Regions from separate parts of the Micromonospora sp. NPDC048930 genome, predicted to be linked through region 1. Evidence: riboswitches for the same ligand, from Rfam matches in the RefSeq annotation. Region 1 holds a riboswitch; each other region holds the start of a gene.
The links. Region 1 has a riboswitch for cyclic di-AMP ahead of ACGFI9_RS07500 (coiled-coil domain-containing protein). Riboswitches for the same ligand answer to the same signal wherever they lie in the genome.

Region 1 (4,130 bases):
TGGTGGGCGATGCCGTGCCCCGTGTCCTGGTCGGCCGGGGCGTGCCCGCCGTGGCCGAGGGTGTGCATCGCGGTCAGCCCGACCAGGGTGCAGAGCAGCAGCAGGAGCCGGACCCACCGTCCGGTCACCGCCGCCTCCGTCGCCACGGCCACCACGGTAACCGGTGCCGCCGGCCGGGCCGGCCGGAACCGCCGGGCCCGGCCCGGGTCGGCCGCGCCCCGAGGCCGGGTGGCTACCATTCCCGACGACGACCAGGCCTGCGACATCCCGCGGGCACCCCGGCCGGTGAACCGGACGACCGGGTGACACGTATCCCGCTGTGAATCGTTGGGAGACTCGCCATGGGCGCCGACCACACCCGTTCCGTTCCGCCCGCCCCGCCGGGCGTACGACGGCTGCTCATGGCGACGGTGCTGCCGCTCTTCGCGCTCACGGTGATCGCCGCGCTGGTGCTCTGGCCCCGCGACACCCCGGAGCCGGCCGGCGGCCCGGAACTGCCGCGCTACCACGGCACGGTGACCCGGGTGGTGACCGAGCCCTGCCCGGTGACCCCGGAGACCCCGGAGGGGGGTCCGGGCGGGTCGGCGGGTCCGTGCGGCACGGTCACGGTCGCCGCCGAGCAGGGGCCGGACGCCGGACGCCAGGTCGAGGCGCCGGTCCCGTCCGGACCGGGCGCGCCCCGGGTCGAGGTCGGCGACAAGGTCATCCTGGTCGAGCTGGTGGACCCGGCCGACCCGGCGACGAAGAGCTACAACATCGCCGAGCACCAGCGCGGCACGCCGCTGGTCTGGCTGGCCGCGCTGTTCGCCGTCGCCATCGTGGCGTTCGGCCGCTGGCGCGGGCTGGCCGCGCTGGGCGGCCTGGTCGCGAGCTTCGCGATCCTGCTCGGCTTCGTGCTCCCCGGGATCGGCGCCGGCCAGCCACCGCTGCTGGTGGCGATCGTCGGCGCCGCGCTGATCATGTTCGTGGTGCTCTACCTCACCCACGGGATCACCGCGCAGACCTCGGTGGCGGTCCTCGGCACCCTGGGCAGCCTGGTCCTCACCGGGGTGCTCGGCACGCTGGCCACCGCGGCCACCCACCTCACCGGCTTCGGCAGCGAGGACGCCACCACGCTGTCCATGTTCCAGCGGGACGTCGACCTGCACGGGCTGCTGCTGGCCGGCATCATCATCGGCTCGCTGGGCGTCCTGGACGACGTCACGGTCACCCAGGCGGCCACGGTGACCGAGCTGGCGCAGGCGAACCCCGGCCTGTCGCGGGTGCAGCTCTACCGGGCGGCCACCCGGGTGGGCCGGGCGCACATCGCCTCCACGGTCAACACGATCGTGCTGGCGTACGCGGGGGCGTCGCTGCCGCTGCTGCTCCTGCTGGTGGCCGACTCGCGGCCGGTCAGCCAGATCCTCACCAGCGAGTTCATGGCCCAGGAGATCGTCCGCAGCGCGGTGGCCACGCTGGGGCTGATCGCCGCCGTACCGCTGACCACCGGGCTGGCCGCGGTGGTGACCACCGCCGGCCGGGGCGGTGCCGCCGCGCCGGCCGGCGCGCCGCCGGAGCCGACCACGCCACGCCCGTCGGTCGGGCGGGACGATGCCCTGGCGGCACTCGGCGGGCGGCGCGGGCCGGAGAGGACCACGGAGGCCGCATGGTGACACTCCGCAGCGTGACCACCGGGTTCAAACGCGATGCTGGTCACGCAGGGCCACGACGAAATAGGGCTTCTGGTCGGCTTCCGGACGTAGATCCCCGCCCGGACTCTCAGGTAACCTCGCTGCCGGTTACCGCCGAAGGCGCGCAGCGGCGCCAGCGGTGCCACCGCCCAATCGCCCACGGGCGAGCCGGGGAACCAGGTATCTGGGGTGAATCCGCGCGAGCGGTAGGGGCCGCTTCCGTCCCGAACCCGGCAGCTAACCCGGTCGGCGGTCGACGGAAGGGAACACTGTTGACGGCACCCCTGCGCCGCTGGTTGACACCCGTGGTGGCCGTGTTCGCCGCATGCGCCGTCTTCGCCGGGCCCGCCCCGGCGCTGGCCGCGCCGAACACCCCCACCCCCTCGGGGCACGCGGAGGACGACGATCCGCCGCTGATCAGCGAGGCCATCGCCAACGCGAACCGCAACTTTCTCCAGGCCAAGACCAAGCTGGAGAAGTCGAAGAAGCGCCAGCTCCAACTGGCCCTGGAGGTCCGGGCGGCGCAGCAGGAACTCGACGCGCTGAGCCCGCAGGTCACCGCGATCGCGGCGCAGTCCTACCGGACCGGCCGGCTGGGCGTGATGACCGTGCTGTTGGAGAGCAGATCGCCCGACTCGTTCGTCCGCCGGGTCGCCGTGCTGGACGAGCTGAACATGGTCAACGCGCAGAAACTCGCCGCGGTCAACGCGGCGAAGACCCGCGCCGAGCGGGCCAAGCTCGCCCTCGACGCCGAGGTCCGGGAGCAGCAGAAGCAGACCAACGTGATGGCCCGCGAGAAGGCCGAGACGGAGAAGGCGCTGAAGCTGGTCGGCGGGATGGGTTTCACCGGCGGCCTGGTCTCGGCCACCTCGCCGGTCGCCCGGATCGGTCCCGGCCGGACGGCCGACGGTGACTGGAAGCCCGAGTCGTGCAGCGAGAACGACCCGACCACCTCGGGCTGCGTCACTCCGCGCACGCTGCACGCCTACAAGGAGGTCAGGCGGGCCGGCTTCAACCGCTTCGCGGGCTGCTACCGGCCGGGCGGGCCGTGGGAGCATCCGAAGGGCCGCGCCTGCGACTGGTCGCTGCAGAAGAGCGGCTTCTCCCCCTGGCACAACAACGACATGCGGATGTACGGCAACAACGTCGCCGCCTTCCTCATCCGCAACGCCGACCGGCTGGGCATCTACTACGTGATCTGGAACCGGCAGATCTGGTTCCCGGCGACCGGCTGGAAGTCGTACAGCGGACCCTCCAACCACACCGACCACGTGCACATGTCGCTGCTGTAGCCGACGTACGCCGACAGGGGCCGTCCCGCGTTCGCGGGACGGCCCCTCGTCGTTCGGGCGTGGGTCAGCCGGCCAGGGCGGCGGGCGCCTGGTCCGTGGCCTCGACGGGCAGCGCCGTGGCCGGCGTGCGAGCCGGCACCTCGGCCACCGTCCGCACCTCGCCCGCGCTGAGCCGGTACGACATGCCGACCACCCCGCACCGCCCGGCGGACACCCGCTCGGCGACCACGGCGGAACGGGCCAGCAGGGCCTCCACGGTCTGCGCGATGTGGATGTCGACGATCCCGTCGACGTCCTCGACGCCCTCCCGCGCGGCCCGCAGCAGGCTGGGCGCGACCGCGTCCACCAGCGCGCCGAGATGCCCGGCCGGGGAGGTGCCGGTGCGCACCGACTCGCGGGCGGCCTGCACCGCGCCGCAGGAGTCGTGGCCCAGCACCACGACCAGCGGGGTGCCGAGCACGGTGACCGCGTACTCGACGCTGCCGAGCACCTCGGGGCCGACGGTGTGGCCGGCGGTCCGTACCACGAAGAGGTCACCGAGGCCCCGGTCGAAGATGATCTCGGCGGCGAGCCGGGAGTCGGAGCAGCCGACGATCACCGCGAAGGGGTGCTGGCCGTCGGCGACGGCGGCCCGGTGTCCGGCGTCCTGATTGGGATGGCGGGGAGCACCGGTGACGAACCGGCGATTGCCGGCGTAGAGCTCCGCGAGCGCCTGTTCGGGAGTGGTCGGCGTCAATGGCTTGCCTTCCTTCGTCCTCGCGCGAAACGACCTGGTCGGCCCGGCCGGCGGCGAAGGCGGCCTCGCGACCACCGTCACACGCAGCACAAGGCACGTCAAGATTTACGTGATACGGATTTCGTGCGTTCAGCCACACCTGATCGGGACCCGGCCCCGGTCCGGGCCAGGACCGGCCGACGCGGCGACGGGCCATACCATGACCACCATGGCGACGACAGCGGGCGAGAACGGGAGCCCCCGGAACTGGACCTTCCTCACCAACCACGGGCACGTGCTGCTGGCCATCGCGCGCAACCCCACGGCGCGGCTGCGTGACGTCGCCGACGAGGTGGGCGTGACCGAACGGGCCGCCCAGGCGATCGTCGCCGACCTCGAGGCCGGCGGCTACCTCCGGCGCACCCGGGTGGGCCGGCGCAACGAGTACACGAT
Region 2 (4,130 bases), on a different contig from region 1:
GCTGAGCACGTACGCCGACCGGCAGCGCGCGGCCCGGGCCGCCGCCCGGGAGCGCCCCGAGGACTACCGCGACTACGCCCACGTGGTGGTCGACGAGTCCCAGGACGTCTCGCCGATGCAGTGGCGGATGATCGGCCGGCGCGGCCGGCTGGCCTCCTGGACCGTGGTCGGCGACCCGGCGCAGACCGCCTGGACGGGCGACCCGCAGGAGCTGACCCGGGCCCGCGACCAGGCGCTGGGCCGCCGCCGCCGGTACCGGTACGAGCTGACCACCAACTACCGGAACTCGGCGGAGATCTTCGCGGTGGCGGCGGCGGAGATCCGCCGGCTCTACCCGGACCTGCCGCTGCCCACCGCGGTGCGCTCCACCGGGGTGGCGCCGGTCGAGCTGGCGGTGTCCCCCGCCGAGCTGCGGCCAGCCACCGTGGCGGCGGTCCGCGCGCTGCTGGCCGAGGTCGAGGGCACGGTCGGCGTGATCACGCCGGTGCCGCGCCGGGACGAGGTGGCCGGCTGGCTGGGCGACCTCGGCGACACCCGGCTCCAGGTGGTGACCAGCCTCGAGGCCAAGGGCATGGAGTACGACGGGGTGGCGCTGATCGCCCCGAGCGAGATCCGGGCCGACCCCTCCGGGGTGCGGACGCTCTACGTGGCGCTCTCCCGGGCCACCCAGCGCCTCACCACGCTCGACCCGGTCGGCTGACGACGGCTCCCGCTCACGGGCGCCGACAGCCGACCGTCACTTGCATACATAGCGATGTGAGCATAGATTGAGCCCGGGCGGGGCGAGAGACGAGAGGGTGTGGGCGTGGGCGCAGGTCATGACCACAGCGGCGCGGTGGCCAACGCCGCGCAGCGCCACCGGGGTCGGCTCTGGGCCGCGTTCGGGCTGCTCTCCGCGCTGATGCTGGTCGAGGCGGTGGCGGCGTTCGCCACCGGCTCGCTGGCCCTGCTCTCCGACGCCGGGCACATGTTCACCGACGTGCTGGGCATCGGGATGGCCCTGGCGGCGATCACCGCCACCCGCCGCGCCGACACCGACCCGCAGCGCACCTTCGGGCTCTACCGGCTGGAGGTGCTGGCCGCCCTGGCCAACGCGGTGCTGCTCGGCGCGGTCGCCGTCTACGTCCTCGTCGAGGCGGTCCGCCGGTTCGGCGAGCCGCCGGAGGTCCTCGCCGGGCCGATGCTCGCCGTGGCGCTGCTCGGCCTGCTCGCCAACCTCGCCGCCTTCGCGCTGCTGCGCTCCGGCGCGGAGGAGAGCATCAACCTGCGCGGGGCGTACCTGGAGGTGCTCGGCGACCTGCTCGGTTCGCTCGGCGTGATCGGCGCCGCCCTGCTCATCGCGCTCACCGACTGGTGGTGGGCCGACCCGCTGGTCGCGGTCGCGATCGGGCTGTTCATCCTGCCGCGCACCTGGCGGCTCGGCCGGGCCGCGGTGCGCATCCTGGTGCAGGCCGCCCCGGAACACCTCCAGGTGACCGCGGTGCACGACCGGCTGGCCGCCGTGCCCGGCGTCGCGGAGGTGCACGACCTGCACGTCTGGACGCTCACCTCCGGCATGGAGGTGGCCTCGGCACACCTCACCATGGCTCCCGGCGCGGAGGTGGGCGACGTGCTGGCGGCGGCCCGGGCCGCCCTGCACGAGGACTTCCGCATCGAGCACGCCACGTTGCAGATCGAACCCGGAGCGTCCGCCGGGGCCTGCGGGCAAGTCGAGTGGTAATTAGGGCAATCTTAAATCCAAGTGGCTATTGTGCACTTATGCCGGTTTTGACCGCCGCTGACCGCCCCGCGACCGGGGCCGGCCCGGCGACCCGCCGGTAGGCTCGGTCGCGGCCTCCGCCGGGCGGCGCCCACCGGCGCCCGGAGGTGGCCGTCGCCTAATCGCCGGAGCACGGCGAGCCGGGGAACCACGTACCTGGGGTGCATCCGCGTCAGCGGTAGGGATCTTCCGTCCCGAACCCGTCAGCTAACCCGGTCGGCGGTTGACGGAAGGACACCTGAATGCCATCAGTGGCACCTGTACGACGGACGGTCGCCCGGTTGGCGGCCCTGCTCGTCGCGGCGCTCGCCCTCGGCGTCGCGGCCCTGCCGGTCTCCCCCGCCTCGGCGGCTTCCCCGACCGGCCTGCTCGCCGCCGCGCCCGGCGACGACGAGGGCGGCACCCCGGCCCTGCGCGCCCAGCTCGACGCGGCCAGCAAGGGCTGGCTGGAGGCGCGGACCGCGTTGAACCGCTCGGTGGCCCGGCAGAAGCAGCTCAACACCCAGCTCGCCACCATCAACACCGAGCTGGGCACCCGTGACGCCAAGGTCGGCGAGATCGCCGCGGTGGCGTACCGGAGCGGGCGGCTCGGCACCGCCTCGGCGCTGCTCGGCGCCGGCAGCCCGGAGGGCTTCCTGGACCGGGCCGCCGCGCTGGAGCAGGTCGCCGCCCACGAGGACCGGGCACTGCGCGACCTGATCGACACCCGGGACCGGGCCACCCGCACCCAGGCCGCGCTGAACGGCGAGATCCAGGAGCAGCGCAAGCAGGTCGCGGTGATGGCCAAGCGCAAGCAGCAGGCCGAGCACGCGCTGGAGGTGGCCAACAGGCGGGCGGCGACCGCGGACGGCAGCGGCACCCGCGGCACGTCGACCGCGAACGCGACCCCCGCGCCGCGCAACGCCGACGGCTCGTGGCCGCCGGAGTCGTGCAGCGTCAACGACCCGACGCCCGCCGACGGCTGCATCACCCCGCGTACGCTGCACGCGCTCCAGCAGGCCAAGGCCGCCGGGTTCACCCGGTACGTCTCCTGCTACCGGCCCAGCGGCTCGGGTGAGCACCCGAAGGGCCGGGCGTGCGATTTCGCCGCGCAGCAGGACGGCTTCGGCGGGGTGGCCACCGGCGGCGACAAGACGTACGGCAACAACCTGGCGGCCTACTTCATCCGCAACTCCGACGCGCTCGCCGTGCTCTACGTGATCTGGTACAAGCAGATCTGGCTGCCGAGCAGCGGGTGGAAGGCGTACAGCGGCGGCAACGGCGACCCGTCCAGCGACCACACCAACCACGTGCACCTGTCGGTCTACTGACCCGGGGTGGCCCGCCCCTGGCGGGCCACCCTACGTCCGGTGACGTACGCCGGATGTCGACACCGGCCCCACGACGCGACGAATCCGGCCAAGCAGGATCGGCAGCATGAGCCGACTCTCCCCCGCTGGGCGCAAGGCCCTGCTCACCCTGCACCTGGTCACCTCGCTGGGCTGGCTCGGCGCGGACCTGGTACTGCTCACCCTGGGCATCGCCGGGCTGCGCGGGGCCGACCCCGAGGTGGTCTACCCGACCGCCGGGCTGCTGGTCACCTGGCTGTTCGCGCCGCTCAGCGTGGCCGTCTGGCTGGTCGGGGTGGCGAGCGCGCTGCTCACCCCCTGGGGCCTGCTGCGCTGGCGCTGGGTGCTGGTCAAGTTCGGCCTGACCACCGTCATGCTCGGGCTGGTGCTCCTGCTGCTGACCCCCCGGGTCCGGCACCTCGGCGACCTCGGCGCCGCGGCCGACGCCCACCTGCGGGTCGACCTGGTCGTCGCGCCGGGCGTCTCCACCACCCTGCTGCTTATCGCCACCGTGCTCTCCACGTACAAGCCGTGGGGGCGGCTGCGCCGGGCGACCGTGCCGGCGGCCCGGCGCGCGGTGCCGGCCGGCCGGGGCGCGTGAGTCAGGCCCGGCGCCCCTGCTCCAGGGTGGCGCCGAGCCGGCTGGCCAGGCCGAGGTGGGCCGCGCGGGCCTGCCGGAAGGCGTACCCGAACAGGGGCGCCGGGGCGGAGAGGGTGATCTCCACGTCGATCCGCACCACGCCGTCGGGCTCGTCCCGCAGCCGGGTGTGGTTGCGCACCGTGGTGGCCGGCTGCTGCCGGGCCACGGTCACCACCTCGTCCTCGTTCGCGATCAGCACGTCCGCCTGGTAGGTGACGGGGAAGTGCAGCGGGCCCAGCTCCAGCCGGTCGGTGATCGCGTAACTGGCCAGGGCGCCGGGCCGGGGCGGCAACTCCCGCACGCGGACGATCAGCGGATGCAGCTCACCCTGCCGAGTCAGGTCGCCGAGCAGGGCGGAAGCCTCCGCCCGGGTGCAGCGGGCCTGCACGGTGTAGCTGAAGCT
Region 3 (4,130 bases), on a different contig from region 1:
GCCGCCGACACGGTCCGCCCAGGACGGCTCGCCGCTCTCCCCCACCGCCTGACCGGAGGTCAGTGGTAGGCGTCGAGGAGGGCGAGCACCGCCTCGGGATCCTCGACGTGCGCGTTGTGGCCGAGCCCCGGCAGCGTGGCGACCGGCACGCCCAACTCCTTGAGCTGCGCGTCGGACACCATCGGGTCATGCTCGCCCCGGGCCAGCAGCACCGGCACGTCGGTCGCGGCCAGCAGGGCGGGCAGCCGGGGCTCCCCCACCGCGAACGCGGCCGGATCCATGGCCAGCCGCCAGCGGCCGTCCTCCCGGCGCAGCCCGGCGTCCACCACCGGGTGGTCCGGGGCGAACAACCCGGCCAGCCCGGAGACCCGCAGGTAGCGGCGGGCCGCCTCGTCCCGGCTGGCGAACCAGGTCACCGGCCGGGCGGCCAGCTCGCGGGCCTTCTCCAGCTCGGCAGGGGACCAGGCGACCTTGATGCCGAGGCCCACCACGGCGTCCACCGGCAGGCGCCGGGTCCGCGCGGCCAGGGCCAGCGCCACCACCCCGCCGAGCGAGTGCCCGAGCAGCACGAGCCGGTCCCGGGGGCCGAGCCGCTCGGCCACCGGGCCCAGCCCCTCCACCACCCGGCGCGCGAGGGCCTCGAAGGAGTAATCCGGCAGCGGCGGCGACCAGCCGTGGCCGGCCAGGTCGGGGGCGAGCCAGCGCCCCGCCCAGCGGCGCTCCAGCAGCGGCGCCCAGGGCAGCCACACCTCACCGGTGGCCCCCATGCCGTGCAACAGCAGCAGATGGCGGGTACCCGTCGCCTCACCCATAGGGCGCAGTGTGCCACCGGACGGACACGACGCGCGAGAGCGGACTGCGGTGGGAGTCGGACAGACGACGACGGGCCCGGCTCGGGAGAGCCGGGCCCGTCGGGGAAGGGGCGATCAGGCGGAGTAGCCGCGGGTGGCCATCCAGTTCGCCAGGTCGATGGTGGTCATCCAGTAGGCGGGGAGCGACGGGTCCGCCGAGTCGGCGATCCGGACGGTCCGGCCGTCGTTCTTGTAGCCGACCACCGCGATGTAGTGGCCGCCGGGGAAGGAGTGCCAGCCGCCGTCGGTGTCGGTCGCGGAGCCGACGATGTTGGCGACCACCCCACGGCCGTCGGTGATGGCCTTGACCACGTCGGCCTGGAGCTGGTCCATCTGTGCGGGGGTGGGGGGGCCGGGGATCATGTGGGTCCGGTACGGGCTGCCCTTGACCATCTGGTTGAGGCCGCGGGTGGTGTCCTCGGCCGAGTTGGTGCCGTTCTCGCCGGCGTTCAGCGGCGCGACCATGGCGTCCTGGGTGGTCTCGACGCCGCTCGCGCTGAGCGCGTTGCGCACGGCGGCCGGGCCGCAGTTCCAGTAGGCGGTCTGCGCCTCGTAGGTGTAGTCGAGGACCTTGGTCGACGGCGGCTTCGGCTTCGCCTTCTTGGTCAGGTCCGGGTCCGCCGTGGCGGTGCTGGCCTTCGCCGTCGGCGACGCGCTCGGCGAGGCGGACGGGGAGGTCGGGGTGGCGATCCGGGCCTCCGCGCGGCTGGCGGCCTCACCGAGGCGGGGGCCCAGCTCGGCGACGGCGGCGGTCTTCTCCTGACGGACCGGCGAGTTGTCGCTGGCGGCGATCGCCGTGCCGACGCCACCGGCCAGCACGAGCGCCGCGGCGGAGCCGGCGACGATCCGGTACGGGTGCTCGGTCACGACGCGCCGCAGCTGACGCTTCATTCGGTGCTTCACGTGTTCCTCCACGGGGGGCCGGAGCGGCACACGCCGGCCCGACGCGCGGAGAGACTCACGCGCGCTGCAGGGCGGGGTGGCCGCGGGGAAGGGAGCGCCCGGCGGGGCCGGGCGGGGGGGGTGCGGGACTCGCTCGCCGTCAGGCGAGCGCCGGCACCGGGGCGCCGTGGAGGCGTGGGGAGGATCGGGGGGTGGTCGGCACGAGGATGGGAACTCCTTCCTTCACCGCCTACCGGGTTAGCTGACGGATTCGGGCGGGAAGTACGCCCTACCGCGGGCCGTGGCTCGCGGATTCACCCCGGTGTTGCACTGGGTCCCCGGTTCGTGAGATCACGATTGAGCGGGTCGGCACGGCGTCGCCACTTGCGATCGAAAACCGCACCGGACGCGCCGACACTACCGGTGGGTACTCCTCCTGCCAAGCACTCCCACCTGCGTAAACCTCGAACATCATTACTCTGACCGGAACAGGTCGTCACTGATGTCACTCAATGGGACGAGCAGTTCTGTCGGAACTGTCGGGCAACAATCGGACATCCGGCGGCGACCGACCCGGAATTGCGGGAGTCGATCGCCCGGGCTGTTCCCGATGACCGTTTCGGGCGAACCGTGACCGGGCTCACCGCATTCGGGTAACAATTTCAGCCGACCCGGGCCGGGCGCCACCGGGCGGCCGGCACGGTGGCACCGGCCGGCACCGGGGCCGGGCGCGCCGTGACCGGCACGGCGGGACGCGGCGCCCCGGCGCCCGGACGCACCGCCATCGCGGCCGCGTACGCCTCGGCGGCCAGGGTCCGGGCCGCCTCGGCGGCCAGTTCGGCGTCCCGCCACGCCCGCTGCTCCCGCTCGGCGGCCGCCCGCCAGCCCGCCCGGCGGTGGTCGCGTACCGCCCGGGCGAGGACGATCTCCTGCTCGGCCGGGTGCCGGCGGGGATCCCAGCCGTTGCGGTGGGCCAGCACGTCGGCGAGCTGCCGCGCGGTCAGGTCGCCCCGCCAGTGCGCCGTCATCGCCGCGTGGTGCAGCCACCGCTCCCGGAGCGCGTACTCGGCCGGGGTGCGGGGCGTACGCGGCGCGGGCAGCACGGCGGCGCCGGCGAGGCGGCGGGCGGCCGCCTCGGCCTCGTCGTACCCCCGCCAGGCCCGGTCGGCCTCGCCCTGGGCGGCCAGCCACTGCTCGCGCCGGCGGCGGGCGTTCTGCGCGGCCCCGGCGGCGGCCACCGCCACCTCGTCGGCGTACCGGCGCAGGTCGGCGAGGCGGGCGGCCTCCTCGGCGGCCGGGTCCGGGGCCACCTCGGCCGGAGTGTCCCGCTCCGGCCGGGCGACCAGCGCGGCGAGGACGCCGAGGGCGAGCAGCAGCAGGGCGGACCAGATGGCGGCGGCCTCGGGGACGGCGGTGAGGAAGTGGTAGAGAAGGGTCTTTTCCATGGTCGGCACCTCACGGGAACGTCGTGGTGGAGGTCCGCACGGCCCGTGGACGCGGGGCGCGACCGGAGTGGGCGCCGCCGGGCCGCCGTCGGGCGGATGCGGGGGTGAGGTTCGGTGGTACGGCGAGACGGGCCGGGCCCGCCCGGCGGTCAGCGGGCGGGCGGGGCCCGGGAGCCGACGGTCGCCGGGGTCAGCCCGACCGGAACAGGCCGCTCCTGGGCCGGGATCACCTCGGCCGACCGCTGCGCTGCCGAGGCCGGCCCGCCGACCGCCAGGAACCCGGCCAACTCCCGGTCCGACCCCCCAGGTCCCAGGATGGAGACATCCGTGGCGCGGGAACCGACCACACCGACTGCCGGGGCACTCGCAGCCCGGGTGAGCCGTGCGCTCGGGGCGGTCGCGGCGGCGAGGGCCGGGCCGGACCAGTGGATCACCGGCCGGAGGGCGTGCCCGGGGAGGGCGGCAACGGACTGGGCCACCTGGACGATCGGGAGACGGCGCCCATCCACCGGATGGGATGCGGCCTGGGCGGTCGCGGCAGTGCCGAGGGGCAGCGTGGCGGCGCCGAACGAACAGGCGACCACCACGGCCAGGCTGGCCAGCATGCGGGCGGTCCAGCGCGCCACCCACCACAAGGGACAGGTGAGCGCGATCGGCAGCACGGATCAAACCTACCGCCGCCGCCACCGCACCGCACCGCCCACTGGCGTGTCGCGGCAACCCCGGCCACGGCACTGACCAGCGTGGACACCCGCGACCCGGGCGCACGCACCCGCCCGCCACCGTCCCACCCGCGCCGGTGATCGGCCGCCTCAGCCCGGGTCGCGCCGCCTGGCGTACTCGACGGGTCGCCGCGGGGTGGGAAGCGCGACCGGCCCGGCGGGCGCCGGGACGGGCGGCGCGACGGCGGCCGGCACGCGGGCCCGACGCGGCGGTCCGAGCCGGCGCATCA
Region 4 (4,130 bases), on a different contig from region 1:
AGGTCAAGGGGCTGGGGCTGATCGGGCTCGCGGTCTGCGGGGGCCTGCTGGGCAGCCTCCTCGGTGGGCTGCCCGCGGTGATCGTGGGTGGCGTGCTCGGTGCCGCGCTCGGGGCCAACCTTCCCGACCTGGTCATCTACGATCTCGGCTATCGGCGGCAGGAGGCGGTCCGGCGGTCGCTGCCGGACATCCTCGACACGCTCACCGTCAGCGTGGAGGCGGGACTCGGCTTCGACGCGGCGCTGGCCCAGGTGACGCATTACGGCCGGGGACCGATGGCCAGCGAGTTCGCCCGCACCCTCCAGGAGATCCAACTCGGGATGAGCCGGGTGGACGCCCTGCGGCGGCTGGCCCAACGGACGACGGTCGTCGAGCTGAAGACCTTCTGCGCGCTCATGGTCCAAGCCACCGAACTCGGCATTCCGGTCGCCAAGGTGTTGCGCGAGCAGGCCAAGGAAATGCGCGTACGGCGGCGGCAGCGGGCCGAGGAGTTGGCCCAGAAGGTGCCGGTGAAGATTCTCTTCCCGCTGGTGTTCTGCCTCTTCCCGTCGTTGTTCATCGTCGTGCTCGGACCCGGTGTGATCAACATCCTGCACAGCGGCCTGTTCAAGTGACCCCGGACGGTCAGCCGGGGCGGCGGGCGCCGCTGTAGGGCATGGTCGACAGCTGGGCCATGCGGACCACGTCCCCGGTGTGCGGGGCGTGGACGAGCAGTCCGTTGCCGACGTAGATACCCATGTGGTGGTGATCCGAGTAGAAGAAGACGAGGTCACCCGTGCGAAGGTTCGCCTTGCTCACCGCCACGCCCGCGGTCCATTGAGAACCTGTGTAATGGTCCAGCTGCACTCCGGCCGCAGCCCACGCGTACTGGGTCAGGCCGGAGCAGTCGAACGAGTCCGGGCCGTTTGCCGCCCATACGTACGGCTTGCCGATCTGTTTGCACGCGGTCTTGGCCGCGACGCCGCCGCTGCCGGTGATGGGGACGGCGGGGCACTTCCCACCGATGAACAGCGGACTGGTCCCCGTGATGGGGGAGGTGCTGCTCGTGGTGGCGGCTGACTGCGCGGCGGCTGCGGCTCTGGCCGCCGCGGCCTCCGCGGCCGCCTTGGCCGCGTCCGCGGCAGCGATCTGCCGGTGTAGCGCGTTGAGCCGCTTGATCTCGGCGTCGATGGCCTTCTTGCGCGCCGCCAGCTGGGCCTGCTGGCGCTGCTGTATGGCGATCAGCGCGTCAATCTTCTCCTTGTCGGCGTCGTAGGTCGCCTGCTCGGCGGACAGCCGGGTGATCTGTCGCTGCTCCGAATTCGCCACCTGATTCACGAGTGCGAGCTGATCCCCGAACGCGGTCGGCGGCGTGCCGGGGGTCAGTAGGGCATTGAATGTGGAAAGTGACCTCGATTGCTTGTAGTAACCCGCCAGAATCTCCTGGACCCGGTTCCTGCTGACCTCCACCGACCTGCCGAGCGGTTCGATCCTCCGGCTCAGTTCGGCCGATCTACGCTGGTTCGCGGTCAGGTCTGTCCGGACCTTGTTGTACTGCTCGATAACGGGTTCGAGCTTTTGCCACGCCGCGTCGATCTGTTTCTGCACATCGGCGGCCGACGGCGCGGCGTGGGCGGGGGCCGCCGGTCCGACGGCCACCATGGCCGCCGCCGCGACGGCGAGGATTCTGGTGAACAGCCGCGATCCGGCGGGCCGGGTGCGCACGGGTGGCAACGGGCTCGGCTCCTTCCACTCGGGGCCGACGCACGTCACGCTGCACCGACCTCGACCGCCTACCGGGTTAGCTGACGGGTTCGGGCGTGGAAGGCGCCCTACCGCTGATGCGGATTCACCCCGAAACTACGGTGGTTCCCCGGCTCGCCTGGCGACGCCAGTGACGTCCAGCGACTCGGCGGTGACCGTCCCGGGGAACTCCAGGTGGAGACCGACATCCGGAACGGACGCTGATCAACATTAGTGAGGGCAGCCCGAGGAAATCAACGAGCCGGTGACGCCAATTCTCTGCGCGGTCAGGCGGGCACATTGGGTGCCGGGATTATGCGTACCATAAGTCTTCGCTAATCGAATTCTTAATCGGCCCTAATTTGGGGCGGCAACCTGCGTCCTGTTTCCTCCCGGCGATCCCCGGGTGAGGCTCAGCGGTTTTCCCGGGGTCGCAGCAGGCCGAGGTGTGCTCCGGTCCCATGACCGGAGCACCCCCTGGCGGCCGTGATCAGTTGCCGCGCTGGTGCAGCAGGAGGTCGCTGACCACCGGCCGGTGGTCCGACGCCGAGGTCGCAATGGTGTTCGTGCCCACCACGCTGATGTCCGGCGAGGTGCCGATGACGTCGATCCGCTTCACCGGATTGATCGCCGGGTACGTCTTGCCGCCGGTCGGGGCGGTGTCACGCAGGTCCTGCCACAGGGCGGCCAACTCGGGCGCCCCGGGCTCCGCGTTGAGGTCGCCGACCAGCACCTTCGGCCCGGAGTCGGCGGCCAGGATGTCCAGCGTGTCCGCGACCTGCATGCGCCGCACGGTCGGGTCCGCCCGGTAGTCGAGGTGCGTGGAGTACACGTGCACGTGCGCACCCCGCACGTTGATCGTCACCTCGGCGAAGCCCGGCGCCGGAGCGGGTACCGGGTCGGGCACCTGGGTCGAGAGCCGGGTGATCTCGTGGTTCTCGGCATCGAGAATCGGGTAGCGGCTGAGGACCGCGACCCCGTACTGACGGCGGGGCGCACCGGCGGTCAGCGGATCCATGTCGTAGATCGGCGCGAAGAACGCCTGCATACCCAGCCGGTCGGCCAACTCCTGGGCCTCGTCCACGAAGTTGCTGCGGGTTCCCCAGTGGACGTCGACCTCCTGAAGGCCGACCACGTCGGCGTTCAGCGCCCGGATCGCCTCCGCGGTCCGGGCCAGGTCGAAGACGTTGTCCTCGCCGGCCCCGGCATGGATGTTGTAGGTGGCCACGCGCAGCGCCACGGGCGGCGCTTCCGATCCCGCGGGCTCGGCCGCGCCGGCCGGTGTGGCCAGCGGCAGCGCTGCCAGCGTGACGGCGAGCGCCGCACCGAGCAGGACGCGGCGGTGAAGGGTCAGTCTCAAGGTGTCCTCCCGCATGGTTTACCCCGGTTCGGGGCGCAATACACGCTAAATGCCGCTCGTGGAGTCATCGATGATCTCCTGCCGAAGCCGGTATGACCAGCCGGTGGCGCTTCGACGGCCACGCTCGTCCGGGCACGCCATCGCGGAAACGCGGAGGGCCGGTCGCTCGCGACCGGCCCTCACAGATCGTGGTGGCACCAGATGCCCGTGGGCTCGGGAGACGGACGGGCGTCCGGGCCTACTTTCCGTGCGGGTCGGCCGCGTTGAGCGTCGCGACGACCTGGTCGTAGTCGCCGCGCGCCTCGCCGTACCGGAGGAACTTCACCCGCTCGACCTGGATCTCCTTCGCGTCCGGCTGCGACTCGAGCAGCGCGACGACCTCGGCCACGAACTCGTCGAGCGGCATCGCGAACTCGCTGGTCTCCTGGCCGGGCAGCAGCGACGTACGGACGGCCGGCGGTTCCAGCTCCACGACCTTCACGCTGGTGTCGGCGAGCTGCAGCCGGATCGATTCGCTGAGCATGTGGATCGCGGCCTTCGACGCGTTGTAGCTCGGGGTGACCTTGAGCGGCGCGAACGCCAGGCCCGAGGAGACGGTCATGATCGTCGCGTCCGGCCGCGACCGCAGGTGCGCGATGAACGCGGCGATCAGCCGGATCGGGCCGAGCACGTTGGTCGTCACGATCGACTCGGCCGAGGCGAGGAACGACTCGGGCTGGTGCCAGTCCTCGACGCGCATGATGCCGGCCATCGTGACCAGAACGTTCAGCTCCGGGTGCCGCGCCAGCACCTGCTTCGCCGCGGACTCGATGCTCGCCGGGTCCGCCGTGTCGATCTGAACGGTGTCGATGCCGGGGTGCTCCGCGGCGATCTCGTCGAGCAGGTCGGTGCGCCGGCCGCCGACGATCACCGTGTTGCCCTTGGCCTGCAGCTCCAGCGCGAGGGCGAGACCGATCCCGCTCGTGGAGCCGGGGATGAAGATGGTGTTCCCGGAAATGTTCATGCCCCGAGCCTGGCCGATCCTGCCGGGCGGATTAAGAGACCGGTC

Region 2: another riboswitch for cyclic di-AMP. It lies ahead of ACGFI9_RS34885 (coiled-coil domain-containing protein); the one in region 1 lies ahead of ACGFI9_RS07500 (coiled-coil domain-containing protein).
Region 3: another riboswitch for cyclic di-AMP. It lies ahead of ACGFI9_RS24980 (C39 family peptidase); the one in region 1 lies ahead of ACGFI9_RS07500 (coiled-coil domain-containing protein).
Region 4: another riboswitch for cyclic di-AMP. It lies ahead of ACGFI9_RS22735 (NlpC/P60 family protein); the one in region 1 lies ahead of ACGFI9_RS07500 (coiled-coil domain-containing protein).

What each region holds. Positions count from the first base shown of each region.
Region 1 is NZ_JBICUB010000002.1:444,885-449,014, forward strand. It holds gene ACGFI9_RS07490 (hypothetical protein) at 1-146, opposite strand, end outside; gene ACGFI9_RS07495 (YibE/F family protein) at 342-1,652, shown strand; cyclic di-AMP (ydaO/yuaA leader) riboswitch at 1,807-1,937, shown strand; gene ACGFI9_RS07500 (coiled-coil domain-containing protein) at 1,943-2,962, shown strand; gene ACGFI9_RS07505 (carbonic anhydrase) at 3,027-3,698, opposite strand; gene ACGFI9_RS07510 (helix-turn-helix transcriptional regulator) at 3,898-4,130, shown strand, end outside.
Region 2 is NZ_JBICUB010000024.1:53,536-57,665, reverse strand. It holds gene ACGFI9_RS34895 (HelD family protein) at 1-700, shown strand, start outside; gene ACGFI9_RS34890 (cation diffusion facilitator family transporter) at 806-1,720, shown strand; cyclic di-AMP (ydaO/yuaA leader) riboswitch at 1,865-1,997, shown strand; gene ACGFI9_RS34885 (coiled-coil domain-containing protein) at 2,002-3,069, shown strand; gene ACGFI9_RS34880 (hypothetical protein) at 3,176-3,688, shown strand; gene ACGFI9_RS34875 (SRPBCC family protein) at 3,690-4,130, opposite strand, start outside.
Region 3 is NZ_JBICUB010000010.1:108,720-112,849, reverse strand. It holds gene ACGFI9_RS24990 (CDP-glycerol glycerophosphotransferase family protein) at 1-69, shown strand, start outside; gene ACGFI9_RS24985 (alpha/beta fold hydrolase) at 60-812, opposite strand; gene ACGFI9_RS24980 (C39 family peptidase) at 927-1,766, opposite strand; cyclic di-AMP (ydaO/yuaA leader) riboswitch at 1,966-2,107, opposite strand; gene ACGFI9_RS24975 (hypothetical protein) at 2,396-3,178, opposite strand; gene ACGFI9_RS24970 (hypothetical protein) at 3,328-3,840, opposite strand; gene ACGFI9_RS24965 (acyltransferase family protein) at 3,991-4,130, opposite strand, start outside.
Region 4 is NZ_JBICUB010000008.1:263,333-267,462, reverse strand. It holds gene ACGFI9_RS22740 (type II secretion system F family protein) at 1-614, shown strand, start outside; gene ACGFI9_RS22735 (NlpC/P60 family protein) at 625-1,704, opposite strand; cyclic di-AMP (ydaO/yuaA leader) riboswitch at 1,755-1,904, opposite strand; gene ACGFI9_RS22730 (endonuclease/exonuclease/phosphatase family protein) at 2,213-3,082, opposite strand; gene ACGFI9_RS22725 (SDR family oxidoreductase) at 3,321-4,085, opposite strand.